Regions from separate parts of the Facklamia sp. P12955 genome, predicted to be linked through region 2. Evidence: predicted binding sites of a transcription regulator. Region 2 holds the regulator's gene; the other holds the start of a gene.
What was found. The regulator LexA, encoded in region 2, represses DNA repair genes until DNA is damaged. The targets are predictions, from matches to a motif close to CNAACANNTGTTNG.
Positions count from the first base shown of each region.

Region 1 (9,442 bases), on a different contig from region 2:
TCATAAAGTCCTTCGACTTGCTGTTCTAAATGCTTAATTTCACTGTCAATCGCTCTTTCTTGTAAGGTAAAATCTTTGACCTGATCTTTCATCTCAGTGGTCAGTTCTTCAATTTCAGCCAGAATTTCTAGTTCTCTTAACCGCTGTTGGATAATAATCTTTTCTTCATTAAATTGATGAAGTCGCTCATTAACCTCTTCAATTTCTTGCTGAATGGCCTGCCCTTTTGTTTCAAAAGCTTCAGCCTTTGCTTGATAAGAAGCATGTTCTTCTTGATCACTGGTCTGTTCTTTAAAAGAAGGTCTGTCTTTTGTTTCTTTACGGTTTTCCAGTGAATCATTGACCTCTTTAACGACTTGATTGCTTGCTTGAGCTACTTCTTTCACTACACTTGTCCCTGCATTCACTGCTTGATCTACCATTGAACGAACCAGGCGGTTGAGGTCATCTTTTACCAATGTCTTGCTCTCAATTTTAGTGTCTTTTGTCTTAGCGCTATCCTCAGTAGGTTCTGATGAATCGTTTGCCATACCACCTGCTTCAAGTAATCTTAAGGCTTCATCCATAGATATAATTTTTTGTCTAACTAATTCGATAATTCTTTCTTTCTCGTTCATAATAATCCTCCTAATTTATACTGACCCTCTTCATCTTCTATTATGCTAGTTAATTACTCTTTAATCATAGGTCCCTAGGCTGATATTTGTTTTTAAAGAAATCCTTATCTGATTCCTGTTATTAGGATAGCGGTTATTATTAAAAAAGCATAGGCCGGACGTCTTAATTTCCCAGCCTATGCTCTCTATTATCGAAAACCCTTATCTTTATCGCGCTTCAAAATATCTTTTAAAAATTTGCCAGTATGACTCTTTCGTTTTCTAGCGATTTCTTCTGGAGTACCAACAGCCACTACTTGACCTCCGTGACTACCACCTTCGGGCCCCATATCAATAATATAGTCTGCCGTTTTAATTACATCAAGATTGTGTTCAATAATAACTACCGTGTTGCCAGCCTCTACTAATCGATTAATAACATTCATTAATTTAACAATATCATGAACATGTAATCCAGTAGTCGGTTCATCCAAAATATAAAGCGTTTTGCCATTGGAAACACGATGAAGTTCAGCGGCTAATTTCATTCGCTGTGCTTCGCCACCCGATAAAGTGGTTGCCGATTGTCCTAACTGGATATAGCCTAAACCTACGTCTTGCAGCGTTTTCATTTTGCGCGCTATCTTTGGATGCGCATCAAAAAATTCCACTGCTTCATCGACTGTCATATTTAAGACATCGCTTATCGATTGTCCTTTGAATTTAATTTCGAGTGTCTCTGAATTGTAACGGGCGCCATGACAGACATCGCACGGAACATAAACATCTGGGAGAAAATGCATTTCAATTTTCTTAATACCTGCTCCACCACAAGATTCACAACGTCCTCCCTTGACATTAAATGAAAATCTTCCTTTATTGTAACCGCGAATTTTAGCATCATTAGTATTCGCAAATAATGCACGAATGTCATCAAAAACAGAAGTATAGGTTGCCGGGTTAGACCTTGGAGTTCGACCAATTGGACTTTGATCAATTTCAATCACTTTTTCTAGCTCTTCAAATCCACTGATATCTTTGAATTTACCCGGTCTTTCCTGAGTAGAGGTTAACCGCTTAGCTAAGGCAACTTTTAAGATGCGATTCACTAAGGACGATTTGCCAGAACCGGAAACGCCAGTCACACAAGTTAAGCGACCAATTGGAAAAGAAACATCGATATTTTTTAAATTGTTTTCACGAGCACCCTTGACCTCAATCCAACCTAAGTCTTCCTGTCTACGTTTTTTAGGCACAACAATCCCTTTTTCGCCCCTTAGGTATTTACCAGTAAGAGAGTCAGGGTTCCCCATTACCTCTTGAGGGGTTCCAGCAGCTACAATTTTTCCTCCTTGATCGCCCGCACCAGGCCCAATATCGATTAGGTAGTCAGCTGCTAACATGGTCTCTTCATCGTGCTCAACAACAATTAGGGTGTTCCCTAAATCACGCATCTCCATTAACGAATGAATTAAGCGATCATTGTCTCGTTGATGCAAGCCAATTGAAGGTTCATCCAGTATATAAAGCACGCCGCTTAGTCGCGAGCCAATTTGGGTAGCTAAACGAATCCTTTGAGCTTCTCCTCCTGACAACGAGCCTGCAATTCGATCGAGTGTCAAATACTCCAATCCCACATTATCTAGAAAAGTCAAACGATCATTGATTTCTTTCATAATCGGTTGAGCAATCATCAAGTCATGCTCATCAAATTGTATATTTTCAAAATGTGTTTTTGCCATATCAATAGACAATGCTGTCACTTGAGCAATATTTTTATCAGCCACTCTTACACTTAAAGCTTTTTCGTTCAAGCGTTGACCTCTACAAGTTGGACACTCTAACTCTTGCATATAATTACGCAAAACATCTCGCATATAATCTGAACTTGTTTGATTATAGCGTCTTTCAACATTATTAAAGATCCCTTCAAATGTCTGATCAACCGTTCGCTTCTTACCACCGTGCATGGGTTCAAAGGTAAATTTAAAGTGAAAGTTAGGTTGCCCATATTTGAGCGCTTCTTGTTGGTCCTTGGTTAATTCTTCATAAGGAAGGTCCATTGGGATACCGTAAGCTTTAGCAAATTGTTCTAGCATAGAAGCATAGTAGCCCGAACCTTCTTTGCCCCAAGGTAAAAAGGCTCCCTCACGCAAAGTTAAGGTTGGATCAGGAATAATTAAATCTTCATCAGGAGTTAAACGAGCACCCAAACCATCACAAGCCGGACAAGAACCGAAGGGTGCATTAAAAGAAAAAAGTCTTGGTTCTAACTCTTCAATAGAAAAATCACAGTATGGACAAGTATAATGCTCATTAAAATAAAGTTCCTCTCCATCAATTACATCTACAACTAAATAACCTTTAGAAGCATTCACTGCTGTTTCAACGGAGTCATAAAGTCGAGATCGAATCCCTTCTTTAATCACAATTCGATCGACCACAATTTCAATAGTATGACTGACTTTTTTTGAAAGTTCGGGAACTTCGGTTAAATCAAATATTTCTCCATCTACTCTTACACGAACATAACCTTCTTTAGCTACTTGCTCCAACACTCTTTTATGCTGCCCTTTTTGATTCCTTACAAGTGGTGAAAGAATTTGAATTTTACTGCGATCTGGTAATTCCAATAAGCGATCCACCATCTGTTCAACAGATTGTCTAACAATGGGTAAGTTGTGACGAGGACAGTAGGGAGTCCCTACTCTGGCATAAAGCAAACGTAAAAAATCATTAATTTCAGTAGCTGTTCCTACGGTTGAGCGCGGGTTCTTACTGGTTGTCTTTTGATCAATTGAAATGGCGGGACTCAGACCCTCAATCGAATCGACTTCCGGTTTATCCATTTGCCCTAAAAATTGACGTGCATAGGCTGACAAACTTTCTACATACCTTCTTTGGCCTTCTGCATATAGGGTATCAAAGGCAAGTGATGACTTGCCAGACCCCGATAATCCAGTCACTACAACTAATTGATCACGAGGTATTTCTATGTCTATATTTTTTAAATTGTGGGTTCTTGCACCCTTGATGGTAATTTTATCTTTAGTCAAAACAATCCCTCTCTTCTCTGTCCGTAAAAAAACTCTTCACCTCATTATAACACAGGTCACTTTCTAAACCAGAAAATTTGTTCGTATGTTTTCCCGAACGTTTAACTGGAATTTCGTTTATTCATCTAACTTTTTATACTCCTTAAGATAGGGGTGTGCTAAAATTAACTTATGTTAATAAGAAAGGGTGTTGAAATTGCAATTAGTTTATAAAGGCAAAACAAAAGACGTCTACTCCTTGGAAAATGGAAACTACCTCTTAAAATTTAAAGACGATGTCACTGGAGAAAACGGTGTCTTTGACCCTGGGGCGAACTCTGTTGGTCTATCTATCGAAGGCGTTGGTCGTGCTGGTTTAGAAATGTCTCAATTTTTCTTTGAAAAAATCCATCAAGCTGGAATCTCAACACACTTTGTTAATGCAAACATGGATGAACAAACAATGGAGGTTAAGCCTGCTAAAGTGTTTGGTAAAGGTTTAGAAGTGATTTGCCGCCAAAAAGCAGTGGGTTCTTTCTTCCGTCGCTACGGTGATTATATTGAAGAAGGCAGTGATCTTCCTCAATACGTGGAGTTCACAATTAAAGATGATGATCGTCAAGATCCACCAATCACTAAAGACGGATTAGTTGTTCTTGATATTTTATCCGCTGAACAAGTAGACCGCACCGTTGAGCTCACTCGTCAAATTACAACCATTGTATCTGATGAATTAAAAGCTCATGGTCTTGATCTTTATGATATTAAGTTTGAATTTGGTACTTTACAAAACAACGATGAAGTTGTCCTAATTGATGAAATCTCTGGTGGTAATATGCGTGTCTATAAAGACGGCCAATATATTGAACCATTGAAATTACACCAATTACTATTTAAAGCTTAATTCCTATTTTAAATCTAAGCCAAATAATAAAATCAAAGCGTCTCTCGATTAAACAATCGAGAGACGCTTGTTTTATTCCTATTTTCCTAGGACTATGGTCTGATTTTTTAAAAAACTACTTTATCTGCCGTAGTAATTGTTTTATAATTTAAATACTCCATCAGATACAGTAAAAAGAGTGAGGTGATTCATTGATAAATAGTGATATTTTTAGAGGGTATAACGACCTTTTCATCCTAGCTATTTTAGATAAGAGTGATTCCTATGGTTATGAAATTGGCAAAACAATTTCTCATTTATCCAATGAAAAATACATCATGAAAGAAACAACTCTTTACTCCATTTTTAACCGCTTAAAAAAAGATGGTTTAATCGAAGACTATCCCGGCCAGAAAACAAATGGTCGTCCAAGAACCTACTATCGATTAACGCAAAAAGGGAAAGAAGTCTTACAAGATAAAGTCAAAGAATGGACAATCGTTAAAGCAATCGTGGAAAATATTATTAAAGGAGCTTAATTATGGACGTAATAAAAACCTATCTTGATTCTATGTTTAACAAGATTGAAGTCAATGATGAAATGCTTCAACTGAAGGCAGAAATCTTGGCAAATATGGAAGACAAATACCAAGACTTAATTGATTCAGGTCTGAGTGAGCATGAAGCCGTTGGTAAAGTGATTACTGAATTTGGCAGTATTGAGGAACTGATTGATGCTTATCAATTCAAAACACAAGATAAAAACAAACTGCCACACTATCCCTTACTCACAGAAGAAGAAATCAATGCTTTTATTACCAATAGCACCAAGTCAAATTTATTAACAGCCCTCGGCACCTTTTTAATAATTGCCTCTTCATCAGTCTTCATGACTTTAGAAAGTGTCTTAGGTGAAAACAGCACCTTAGCCGATAGCTTCGGAATTAGTATCATCATAGTGTCAATTGTAATTGCTGTTGGTTTCTATGTAACAGCTAGCCAATTTAATGGCAAACCAAAAAAAGTAGCTAAGGGAGAATATCGTTTATCTAAGAACTTAGAAAGGCAACTAAAAAACGACTTGAAACAACAAGAGAAAGTTAGCTCTTATGGATTCATTGCTGGTATCGCCTTAATTCTTCTACCCATTATACCTATCGTTATAGTTGACAGTCTAAATGTAGCAACTGGTCTAGCAGATTTGACTATTTCCGGACTCTTGATCTGTGTTGCTAGCGCAGTCTTCCTTTTCATCTATTTAGGAGGAAATCAATCAACTTATAAAAAGTTATTGGAATCTGGCCTTTCATCACAGGTTAGCCCTCAAGAAATCAACAGTCGAGAGCGTCTTAAAAAAACAGATAAAATATTTGATGATATATACTGGCCATTGGTCACTGTTATTTATTTTCTCTGGTCGTTTATCAGTAGCGCTTGGGCAATTTCTTGGGTGACCTTTATAATTGCTAGCGTAATAGAGGACCTTTTAAAACATTTGTTAGGATTAAAAACCGATTAAATAAAATCACTTCGATTACTAAATAGCTATATGAAAAAATCTTTACCTTTGAGAGATTTTGGCTTTAATAAAGTATAGCTCCACCTATCTTTGACTGAGAGCAAGATCCCTCCAGCATTCTTTCTAATTGAACAATTAGTGAAGCCCTTTGAAAATGTAACTTCTACATTTTCAAAGGGCTTTATCATTACATCTTAGATAATTTTCCACCAATTTCAAACTCATACTTATGACCTTGAGTCATTGAGTGGTAGAAGCCTTTACCTTCATATATTTGAAACACTTGGGCACCCACTTGATCTGCTTGATCAGGGTAAACTATTTCGACATAAGGATTGTTACCTAAAATTTCTGTTAATTTTTCTTTACCTAACTCTCGTACTTTCCCTTCAATCCGAATCACCTGAATCAAATAATCTTCTTCCTTCATAGCTGTCATTGCAACAGCTTTATTGTCTTGGAGTTGTTGATAAAGATTTGTTTTAGGATTGGTCATGAAAAAGATTCCTTTATCGTTTGCTAGACCAACATGAACATGTCGAGCATGCGGTTTATTTTCATTGTCAACCGTTGCTAGCACAGCGACTTTCATATCATTTTGAAATATATCCATAATTTTTTCGATGTTCATCTTTTTTCTCCTTAAAAAACAATTGAAATTAATATTCTCTGTTAAAAATATGATTTAGAGTTTGAGCCATATACACTTCAACTAAAGGACCTACCCAAAAAATTAACCCAATTATTGTTAGAAGCCCTAACAACCCTACAGTAACAATCGCTCCAACTCCATCCATCATAACGAAGCCTAGAAGACCTATCAAAATAAAAAAGACAATAAAGATTAAAAGAATAACTATTAGGCTTTTTGCGATTCGGCCAAAATTATTTTTAGCTACCGTTAAACTTTTAGTAAAGGTTGCCCAGAAATTATACTTGCCTTCCACATCATATGCTATTAGATATGAAATAGGTACTAAAAACACGCTTAAGGCCAATGCCAACAGCATAAATATCAAAACAAAAACTAAGCTAGCCGTATTGCCATATTGGCTTAGTTGAAAAAATATCAAGCCAGAAACAAATAATAGTAAGAACCCGGCGATCCAACCCAAGACATTGGCAAAAAATGACTTGATCGGAAGTGTAATGATTTTTACAGGAGAGGTATGAAAGAAAGCTGAATCTGCTATTCGCATTTCAGGAAAATTTAGCTTTTGAAAATAGGATCTTCTTTGCATAATGCGTAGGAATACCGATAATATCATAGTGATTAAGGCTATTAAGCCTCCTACACCTGTATATTGTGCTTTAAAAAAATCTTGACTAAATTGAACTAATTGATCGGGTGTCATCGTTTCATTAACACTGGTAATAAATGTATTCAATTGATCATTAACCGGAGAGAACATATTGAGAATTCTATTGATTACGGAGGATCCTACAGTTGCAATAAGAATAGTCCCCATAAAATAGCCATAATGTCTTTTTAATCTTTGAATCGAATCAGATAACATCTAACCACTCCTATCATTTTTGATATTCTTTATTTTATCAATTATCGCTGCTAGCTTCAACATAGGGCTGGTGAACTTCTCCCATGGAAAGGAAAAACCTTCTTAAAGAAAAAGAAGGTTTAAATAATTATTTATTTAAATTTTTTATGATTCGGTAGGATTAATTGATATAAATCGACGATTTCTTTTGCCATATCGTTAACAGTCATTGCGTTCATCAGGTGGTCTTGGGCATGAATCATTAATAAAGATAATTCCGAGCTATTCCCTTGAGCTTCGCCTACCAATAACTTTGTCTGCAATTGATGAGCAGTTAAGATTGACTCCTGGGCTAATGCGAACTTCTGCTGAGCCAAATCAAAATTGCCTTCTTTAGCAAAGCGGATAGCCTCCATTGATTGACTGCGCGCATCGCCACCATTGGCAATCATTAGCATGGCAATTTCTTGTACTTCTTCTACTTTCATTTTAGTCTAAAAGCGATTCGGCTTGCAACAAGACTTTTCTACCGTTTGCTAAGCCGTAATCATTTTTATCAATGCTTTCAACAATGATTTGCTTTGGAGCATAGCGTTTAGACAAACCTTCTGATAAATAAGAAACTTGTGGTCCTAATAATAAGACATCGATATTTTCATTGTTTACATAATCTTCCATTTCATGGATCGAAGATGAAATAATCTCATAATCTAGTTCTTCAGTCTTTACAATATTATTCATCTTATTAACCAACATGGTTGTAGACATTCCAGTACCACACACCAACATAATTGTTTTTTTACTCATTAGTCACCCTCCATATAATAAATCACAAATAATTACTCTTATAGAATCTATATTAGCTGATTATTTAAGCGTTTTCAACGGCTTTATGCTTTTTTTTGATAAACAGTGCCATTATTTACTAACGGTGTCTTTTAATCGCACATTAAAACTGATAAAGCTGATTCGTTGTGATCGGCCTCATTAAAAAACTAAAATCTTTGCTCACACCAATAGTCTAACAAATTACAGCAATTTTTTACACCTTTATTCCTCATTTTTCTCAGTTTCTTTAGGCCTTAACCTAGCAATAGGTTCCATCACTTCGTTAAACATTCTTTGGTCATATTCAGACTCAAAATGGTCGGTTATTTTATTTGATAAGTATGATATAAACCCTTTAATAACCTCTTGATGCTTATGAGAAGAATTAAGGCCAATGAAATATAAGGCTTCATAAAGATCACGAATTAAATAGGCGTCTTGATTAATATACTGAACCAATTGACCAAAATTTTGGAATAGAATCTTCTGAAAAGGGCAGTAGTCATAACAAACGCCTACCTCTAGTGTTTGTGACGAAGGTAATTCTATTTCTTCTAAATAGACTGCATACCTGGCCGGAGCTTGCCCTAATTCACCTAATAAAATGGACTGGTAACGAAAAACATGACTAATGGTGTTGGGGTCATTTATAGAAGGTGAGGCACTCCGCAAAGCGATATCTGTTAACTTCGAAAGAGCAAAATCAGGATTGTACATAGAAGAAGGTTCGTGTTGAAAAATAAAAGACCGATTCAATTTCTCTTCAAACTTTTCCCAATCTTTTTGTTTCTTCAAAGAATAAGCCTCAGCTAAAACAGCTCCTTTACCTACAAAATCACCATTTCTAACCTTCAAAACAATCACACATTTACATTCTTTTGCTAAATCAAATAAACGATCAATATCGACAAAATCTAGATAACCTTGTTTCAAAGACTGCAAACTTTGACTGGCTGCCCCTTTAATAGAAGGCAATTGGTCCACAAATGTTGCTGCTTCAAAAAAGGCTTTATTTTCCGAGATAATTTTTGAAGCTCTTTCAAATAGTCCTTTAATGACCTGATTGTGTTGAACAGATTGTGAGA
Region 1 is NZ_JBNUPF010000013.1:27,594-37,035, reverse strand. It holds gene ACQV2G_RS05055 (DUF4097 family beta strand repeat-containing protein) at 1-617, opposite strand, end outside; gene uvrA (excinuclease ABC subunit UvrA) at 806-3,652, opposite strand; gene ACQV2G_RS05045 (phosphoribosylaminoimidazolesuccinocarboxamide synthase) at 3,849-4,535, shown strand; gene ACQV2G_RS05040 (PadR family transcriptional regulator) at 4,727-5,053, shown strand; gene ACQV2G_RS05035 (permease prefix domain 1-containing protein) at 5,056-6,033, shown strand; gene ACQV2G_RS05030 (pyridoxamine 5'-phosphate oxidase family protein) at 6,221-6,664, opposite strand; gene ACQV2G_RS05025 (hypothetical protein) at 6,693-7,550, opposite strand; gene ACQV2G_RS05020 (PTS lactose/cellobiose transporter subunit IIA) at 7,682-8,017, opposite strand; gene ACQV2G_RS05015 (PTS sugar transporter subunit IIB) at 8,019-8,336, opposite strand; gene ACQV2G_RS05010 (DUF2254 domain-containing protein) at 8,580-9,442, opposite strand, start outside.
Region 1: the regulator LexA is predicted to act here: its motif matches at 3,723-3,736, upstream of uvrA (excinuclease ABC subunit UvrA).

Region 2 (9,442 bases):
CCGCTTTTTTTTGGGGACGAATCAACATAAAGTAAAATAAAGCGAACATAATAAGCATTGGTAAAAAAGCAAAATAACTATTTCCCATTAAAAATTCCTCCTCTAAATATCTCTTATATTATAACAGTTTTTTAAGACTTTCTCCATTAAAATTCTGGAGCATTTGGTTTGTTATAACCATATTCTTCACGAAAAGCTTGACGAAACTCTAATAAATTATCTTCTCGAATGGCTTGACGAACATCACGCATCAATTGCAATAAGAAATGGGTATTATGTATCGAAGTTAAACGTAACCCAAAGGTTTCTTGACTCTTCATTAAATGGCGAATATAAGCGCGACTATAATTACGACAGGTATAACAGTCACATTTAGGATCAATGGGGCTATAATCACGTGCATATTTAGCGTTTTTCACCACTAATCTTCCTTGCGAAGTCATGCAGCTACCGTTTCGAGCAATGCGAGTAGCTAAGACACAATCAAACATATCCACACCACGAATGGAACCATCAATTAAGGCATCAGGAGAACCAACCCCCATTAAATAGCGTGGTTTGTTTTTAGGAAAAACTGGCATTAAGTAATCTAGGACTTCATTCATTTCCTCTTTAGTCTCGCCCACTGATAAGCCGCCAATGGAATAGCCTGGGAAATCTAAAGCAATCATGTCTTTAGCGTGTTGTAAGCGCAAGTCTTTATAACCTGCCCCTTGGCAAATGCCAAAGAGTGCTTGTTTTTCAGGATTTTGATGTGCTTTTAATCCTCTTTCTGCCCAACGACTAGTTCTAGCAATCGACTTTTTAACGTAATCATAAGGCTGATGATAGTCTGGGCATTCATCAAAGGACATGATAATATCTGATCCCAAAGCATTCTGAATTTGAATGGCTTTCTCAGGAGATAAGAATAATTTTTCTCCTGAAATATGATTACGAAAATGAACGCCTTCTTCTTCTATATCACGAATCTCACTCAGAGAAAAGACTTGAAACCCTCCTGAATCGGTTAGAATCCCTTGATCCCAGTTCATAAACTTGTGAAGCCCGCCTGCTTGCTCAATAATCTCTTCACCAGGCCTTAACCATAAATGATAGGTATTACTTAATATCACACCCGCTCCCATATCTTTTAACTCTTCAGGTGATAATGATTTGACGGTAGCTAATGTTCCTACCGGCATATACATGGGGGTTTCAAATGAGCCATGTGGAGTATGAAGTATCCCTAATCGAGCTCCCGTATGTTTTTCTTCTTTGATTAATTCATAAGTTATAGCAGCCACTATTTACCTTCCTTTCTATTATTTCAATTCCACTTTAAAAATTAATGGATAATTTTTTCCAGTTAAATAAAATTGATCCGCTTCAATATGAGCAATCCCATTTAAGACATCCATTGTTTCTCTTTGTTCTGCTGTAAGATCCAACTGATCGAGCATAGGAGTCAAATCATATGTTTTAAGTATTTGACCACTTTGGGGATCAATTTTAACAATGCGATTATCATACCAAATATTAGCGTAAATTGCATCATTGGCATATTCCAACTCATTTAACTGATCTAATGGCTCTCCTTCTAAATTCACTTCCACTTGATCAACTAATTTAAAGTTGTCAGGATTATAAGTATAGATAGTTGATGACCCATCAGACAAGTAGAACAGATCTTTTTCCTCATTATAAGCTAATCCCCATCCTTCACCTTTTATTTCATAAGTGTTGACTAGTTCTTTGGTCTTTACATCCCATTTGAAAACTTTGCCCTCTTTCCAAGTTAACTGCCAAAGTTCATTGTCACGCAAAGAAATCCCTTCTCCAAAGTATTGGTTATCTAATCCAATGGAGCGGTCTAACAAGCCTTTTTCCCAATTAAAATAACCCCAAGCTGATTCTCCGTATAAACCTGTGCCGATTAAGAGTTGGGCCTCTTGATCAAGCTCAAATCCTTGTATAAATAAATTTTCCTTGATAGGGTATGTCTCAATTAAATAGACCCCTCCTAAGCTACCATTAGCTATAACGTTTCTTGTAAAAGTAAGACTAACTAACAATAAAATAGTGAAATTCAATATTTTAAACATCATTCATTCCTCCTATAAAAAACTTGATAAATCCTTAAGAATATGCTGACTTGAATCTTGATTGAATCTTGGTAAAATAATAACAAACATTGTAACTGAAAGGAAATTGAATATGACTTTTTATCAGTTTGCCGTAGCCATTTTACGCTGTCTCTTTCGTCTTTTTAATGGGAAATCCTATATAATTGGCAAAGAAAACATTCCCGATCCCAATCAATCAACTTTTATTCTAGCAGCCACTCACCGCTCTTTTTGGGATCCATTATACTTGGCCATTGCACTTTATCCACTTGAAATTTCTTTTATGTCAAAAGAATCAATTTTTCATAATTCTTTGTTAGCTAGCATTTTACGAAAGGCACATGTTTTTCCAGTTAATCGAGAAAAACCTAGTCCTAAAACGATCAAAATAGCCGTCAAACAATTAACTGAAAAAAATTTGAATTTAGGTATCTTTCCTTCTGGTAGTCGGTACACAACTGAAATTAAAGGTGGAACTGCTTTCATTCAACGTCTTTCAAAAAAAGACATCATCCCAATTGCTATTCAACCACCTTTAGACTTTAAATCATTCTTTAAGAGACAAGGAGCTAAAATAGCTTTTGGACCTGCCATTAAATATAATCCTGAATTAGATTATAATAAAGATCAACTAGCTAAAATAGACCAGGAATTGGCCAAGGCTTTTGATAATTTGGATCATCAATTAGACCCAAGCTTTAGCTATGTTCCTGCTAAAAAGAAATAATTATTACGCTTTATAAAAAAACTCCTACCCTTGAAGCTGTCGTTAAGCTGCTCTAGGGAGGAGGTTTTTAATCTTAAAAATAATTTATTGTATACTTGATTAAAGAAAACCTAATTTTCTGCGCCTTTTCTGCTCCTTAAGGACAGAAAACAGTAACAAAAATTGTGAAAGAAAAAACATATTTTCAAACAAAGCTATTTCGATTGCATCTTCATAGACTGCATGATTTGCTGAACTTTTTTCTTGGAAGGCTTTTGCCCCATTTGCGCCATCATAGTCGTAATCATGCGCTCATCAATAGGTGGATTTTCTTTAAAATAATTCATCATATACTTCCGAGCAATAAAGAAACCTAACACTGCTCCTGCTACCAATGCTAAAATAACAATTAAAACCCATGAAAATGTTGACATACCATCTCTCCTTTTAAAAATTTAACCGATTAAATACTCTAACCTATTAATCTTTACGATTATGCATTCCTTTAGCTTTTTGAATTCTTTTAACTTTTTCAGGTGTTAAATCATTTCCATCTGAATCGACAATTTTAACTCCCTCAACCTGTCTTACCATGTGCTGTCTGAAGACTTTTAAGTACTCTTGTCTTAATTGATTCTGTTCTTCTTTTTCTGAATCCGTAAGGCCTTTAGTTTTTTGAAGTTTAGCTAACTCATTAATTCTTGCTAGTTTTGAAGATGAAAGCATAGCGATCCTCCTTTGCTACGAACATTTGTTTGATTTATAATTCTACTTCTGCTACAATTAAATTATCCTATAGAAAGAGTGAGTGAAATGATTAAGATAACGACCAAGCAATTAAACGTGCTACAATCTATTTATGAATTACTCAATGAAAATGGTTATCCACCCACTGTTCGCGAAATTGGAGCGCGTGTTGGACTTTCTTCTCCATCCACTGTCCACGGTCATCTTGACCGATTAGAAGAAAGTGGACTGATTGAAAGATCTGCCAGTAAAACAAGGACGATTGAAATAACGGCCTTGGGAATTAAAAAATTGGGCATCAAATCCGATAAAGTACCTTTACTCGGCTATGTTGCCGCAGGTGCTCCGATTCTTGCTGAAGAAGAAGCTATGGAATATTATCCTAAGCCTACCGATCTTCAATATGATTCAAGCGAATTATTTATGCTGATCATTAAAGGTGAATCCATGGTTAATATTGGCATTTTGGATGGCGATATCATCACCGTCCGCAGACAAGCAACTGCCAATAATGGTGAAGTCGTTGTTGCTATGACTGAAGATAATGAAGCAACATGTAAAACTTTTTATAAGAAAAAAGATCATATCGTACTTCGCCCTGAAAATGATACCATGGACGATATTATCTTGCCCGACGTTTCAATTTTAGGCAAAGTAGTTAGTCTTAATCGCTATTTCTAATCAACTCAATTAAAGATTAGCCTAACCAGAGATTAAAACTGGTTAGGCTCTTTTTATTTCTAATAGTGCATTAGTGTGAAATACTTGTGATCTCCCAACTTCTCTTTTCCTTTTAAGTCATCTAACTCAATAAGAAAAGCACACCCTGCGACAATTCCTCCAAGATTTTCCACTAATTGGATAGTTGCTTGAATGGTTCCACCTGTTGCTAATAAATCATCGGTTATTAAGACTCTTTGGCCCGGTTGAATAGCATCTTTGTGGATTTGTAAGACATTTGATCCGTATTCTAAACTATAGTCTACTTCAATTGTTTCTCTAGGAAGTTTACCTTTTTTACGGACAGGGGCAAAGCCCACTCCAAGCGCATAAGCAACTGGGCATCCAATAATAAAACCACGCGCTTCAGGCCCTACGACCATGTCCACCTTTAATTCTCTAGCATAGTCTACTATCTCTTGAGTCGCTGCTTCAAAAGCGGGACCATTTCCCATGAGAGGTGTGATATCACGGAAAATAATACCTTCTTCTGGGTAATTATCAACACGAGCGATATAGTTTGTATAATCCATTTTAAGTCTCCTTATTTATCCAGCTTTTCACTTGATCAAGTGTTTGAAAATTCAATAATTTTTCTGCTTCCATGGCTTCTTGATACTTGCTCATGGCAGGCAACTCCATTAAATCAAGTTTGTTGGCTTGCTTAAGCTGGTTCATGATTACAAGTCCATCTTTTATTGTAACAAAACCCGCCTCAAAAAACACCACAATCATTGTTTTTATTTTTATTAATGGAATTGATAAATAGCTAGAAAGAACTTGTAAATCTTTTAGTTGAAGACTACCTTCTTGCTTAAGCAGTTGGAACAATTTTGCAAAGTCTTGACGCTGGGGCAAGCCTGCTAAATATCTGGATTCTACAACAACACTGGCTAAATAAATTTTTTCCCATCCGTGACTCTTTAAAAGTTTTTTTAGTTTATTAAGATTTTGGGGGGGCTCAATCAACACTAGATTTTCATATTTAAAATTAATGGGTAATGCTTCATAATTAATCAATTGATAGTCGTTTTTCAACTGTTCAGAAAAGAGTGCCGCATTTTTTTTATCTTGAAAACAATAAACCACCTCAGACAGCTGTTTTAATTTATCAAAATGTGTTTTCCCTCGGTAATCAATCCACAATTGCCCTTCCAAATTAAAATCTTTGACAATTAATTGACATTCTTTTTGTTGTTTCCATTCGTTAATTGACAGTTCTCCAACCATATCCAACTGAATACCCAATTGACAATCTTCAAAGTCATCCGCCATACTAAACGCTATGGCAGCTAGTGAGTTTGCAGTGCCTGATTGATTAAATTTCATTTTAACATGTTGTTTATTCGCTCCAATTACTCTTTTTTCAATCATCTTTAAGTCCTTAAATAAAACAATAGGCTTAGGATTATGCATACCGAAAGGTCCTAATTTTTGAATCTCTTCGATTAATTTTAAATTAATATCTGTCAAACTTAGTCTAGCATCAACCGACAAGGAAGTTTTGGCTAAAATTTGATCTTTGTGTTTATCAGCTAACTGGCTTAATTCAGTCTGAAATTTTTGCCAATTATCTTCTTCAATTGTCATACCAGCCGCTTGGCTATGACCACCAAAATGCTTTAATAGTCCTTTTAGCTGACTAAGATTTTTGAAAAGATTAAAGTTTTCTTTTGATCTAGCTGAACCTTTATACTGATGATTTTTCTTGTCAAAGTTGAAAAGTAGGCATGGGCGCTGGTATTTATCACAAATGCGACTAGCTACAATTCCTAAAACTCCGGGATGCCAATTTGGAGAAGTCTGGCAAATAATTCGAGGCAACTCCTTTAAAACATCTAATTTTGATGTAACTTCTTGATAAATTTGAGTGACTAATTGCTGTCTTTTATAATTTTCCTGTTCAATAAACTCAAGCCACTGACTAGCCTCTTGCTCGGTAAAAGCTGCCAACCAATCGAATCCCGGTCGAGGATCTCCCAACCGTCCCACAGCATTGAGTCGAGGACCAATAATAAAACCAATCGTTTCGGCAGATATATCATCTTTTGACTGTAATTGTTGGTTTAATAGAAGCTGTAGTCCGGGCCGCTGAGTAACTTCTAACTGATGGATTCCTCCAATAACAATTGTTCGATTTTCATCTAAGAGAGAGACCATATCAGCAACCGTACCAATAGCTGCTAAATCTAACATTTCTATTGGTATTTCACCAAGGATGGCTGTTGCTACTTTAAATGCGACACCTGCTCCAGATAAATCTCCAAAAGGATAACTTCCCTGAGGGTGACGAGGATGTATGATGGCATATGCAGCTGGCAGCGTTTCCTGTAACTCGTGATGGTCAGTTACAATAACGTCGACCTTCTTTTCTTGAGCAAATTCAATTGCTTCATGACCTGCCACTCCATTATCAACCGTGATGATTAATTGAACCCCTTCTTCAATAAACTCTTGATAACGATCGATATTGGGACCGTAGCCATCTTTAAAACGATTGGGTAGATAGACTCGACTGTCAGCTCCTAAAGCATCTAAAGCCTCTTTTAAAATTAAAGAAGAAGTGATTCCATCTGCATCATAATCACCATAAATCAAAATTTTTTCTCCCTTTTCAATGGCTAAATGGATGCGTTTTACTGCTATATCCATTTGATATAAGGCAAAGGGGTCATGATATAAAGTTGGCTCTTGTTCGGTGGCTTTTTTTATTGCCGATAGATCATGAAGACCACGATTAAAACAGATTGCTAAAAAAGCGGGCGAATAGTCTTCTCCCGCTATTAATAATTTTTGATAGTTTTGATTTCCATTTAAATTTTCTGGCAATTGCCATTGGTATTTAGACAACATCGTTATTCTCCTTACACATCATAAACTCATTAATTAAGTGGGATTTCATATTCATCAAAGTCATTAACAAGATGACTGTTAGGAAAAATAGAACAAGCTTCTTTTTCAAGTTGCTTGAGAGCCTTGCCTAAGTAGCGAGCTGAAATATGATTGAGATAAAGAGCCTCTACTTGACTATCTTTAGCCACTTGGGCTGCTTGATGACTGGTCGAATGGTAATAAGCTCTTGCCATTTTTTCTTCCGCTGCTTCATGAGTAGCCTCATGGACTAAAGCATTCGCTTTTCTGGCTAAGACTTTAGAATTCTGACAATAACGGGTATCCCCCAAAATGGTAACGATTCTACCAGGTCGATCCGGAGCAAGAAAATTCTGGCCATCTATCCATCTGCCATCTTCTAATTGAACACGTTCTCCGCGTTTGAGTTGACCATAAATTGGACCATTAGGTATCTCAAATTTTTTCAACTCTTCAACTAAAAGTTGACCAGGTAAATCTGGTTCTTCTACTCGGTAGCCAAAAGAAAGAATCCCATGTTCTAAAGGTAAATAATTAACCTTCCAGCCATTATCAAAGATTAACTCGCCACCTCGGTCTACCAACTCTGTTATTTTTAAACTGTATGCAAGTTTGGATTTTGAATATTTTAAGGAAATCTTAATAAAATCTTTTATCCCCTTAGGTCCATAAACTTCTAAACAGTCTTCTCCACCTTGAAAAGATCTTGAACTTAGAAGTCCTGGCAAGCCAAAAATATGGTCTCCATGAAGATGAGTAATAAAAATTTTAGTTATTTTTCTAGGTCGAATGGTTGTTTCCAAGATTTGATGCTGGGTTGCTTCTCCACAATCAAATAACCAGATTTCATTCAACTCATCTAATAACTTTAAAGCCAGCGAAGAAACATTTCTTTGTCTGGATGGAATCCCAGCACCTGTGCCTAAAAAATGTAATTTCATATTTCCATCAACCTCTTTCTATGACTAGCGCTGACGGTATATCTCCTTAGCGATAAATTTAGATAACTCCAATGACCCCTCATCATTTAGATGAACGCCATCTTCAGCAAACCATTCAGCGTGTCCACGGGCATAATTCGCCCAGTCTATAATTCTAACATTTCCATATTCTTGAGCCGCTCTTACCAATTGACGGTTAGCATCATCTGTCCAAATGCGATCAACCAAAACGTTGACATAATACTGATCACGGTCTAGACCGACTGCTTGAATATAATCATCCATTTGACCAACTGTAAATGTTCCATTAGAGCCTAACATGGTTACCACAGTAGGCTTTAATCCGCCTGTTTGATTGAGACCATATACCGTATCATAAGATTCATAAAGTTGTCGACCGACTTTCGGATCAAAAACAGCCTTAGGAAATACATCATTCAAGCGCTCGGTGGCTGCAGCTAAAGTTGAATCCCCTATGAAAGTTATCTCCAATGCATTAGCATAGAGTAAGACTTCTTGATCTAAGCCTTCGATATTATTAACAACTACTTGTCTTTCTTCAGTTTTTCTTGACTCTTCAGCAATATTCATATTGTTTTCAATAATGGCTTGAATTTCCTTACTTGATTCTACACCCTTAGCTGGTGAAGAAATAGCCAGAGCGATGACCCCCATCACGACATTAAAAATATAACACGCTGTGATAAATTTCACTACTCTTAATGATTGAGGGTGAGAGCTTAAATAATCAAATTGATGCTTCATTTTGCGCCAATTAAAGTCTTGTCCAATTGGAAGACTAATTCTGCGCTTTTCAAATAATTGGTAAGTAATTTCAGCTAAAATAATGATCAAAAGCAACTGAAAACCATAATTTAACCATGGAGACCTATTCATAAAGCTAATGTTTTGAGGCATTAAAAGATAGACAGGATAGTACCATAGATAGTAAGAAAAAGATCGTTGGCCTATCCAGGTAAATAGTTTAAAACGAAAGATTTTGTTCCAAATAGTTGCTGGATGAATACTTGAAACAACAATTACAGCAGAAATCAAAGAAAACAAAGTTAAACCAAAACGATAAGCAAAAGGTTTGGTTGCAAACATGAATTTAATCATGAAGAAAGCAAAAATGACTGCAAGTAAACCCATAAGATTCATGGTCATAATTTTCTTTGATGAAATCTTTTTAGGTGATAAATTAACTGGAAGAGCTAATCCTAAAGAACCCCCAAGAGTAAAAGCAGATAATCTTGTTAAAAGGTCATAGTAAATTCGGGTAGGATCTTGGTTATCTTTATAAAGATAGCCCATTAAAAAAGCGGATAAGGCTGAAATAATCAATAACATAC
Region 2 is NZ_JBNUPF010000002.1:10,978-20,419, reverse strand. It holds gene yajC (preprotein translocase subunit YajC) at 1-88, opposite strand, end outside; gene tgt (tRNA guanosine(34) transglycosylase Tgt) at 147-1,286, opposite strand; gene ACQV2G_RS00720 (glutaminyl-peptide cyclotransferase) at 1,305-2,087, opposite strand; gene ACQV2G_RS00715 (lysophospholipid acyltransferase family protein) at 2,197-2,832, shown strand; gene ACQV2G_RS00710 (YneF family protein) at 3,027-3,245, opposite strand; gene ACQV2G_RS00705 (DUF896 domain-containing protein) at 3,292-3,537, opposite strand; gene lexA (transcriptional repressor LexA) at 3,625-4,239, shown strand; gene ACQV2G_RS00695 (adenine phosphoribosyltransferase) at 4,299-4,811, opposite strand; gene recJ (single-stranded-DNA-specific exonuclease RecJ) at 4,813-7,131, opposite strand; gene rnz (ribonuclease Z) at 7,161-8,090, opposite strand; gene ACQV2G_RS00680 (acyltransferase family protein) at 8,115-9,442, opposite strand, start outside.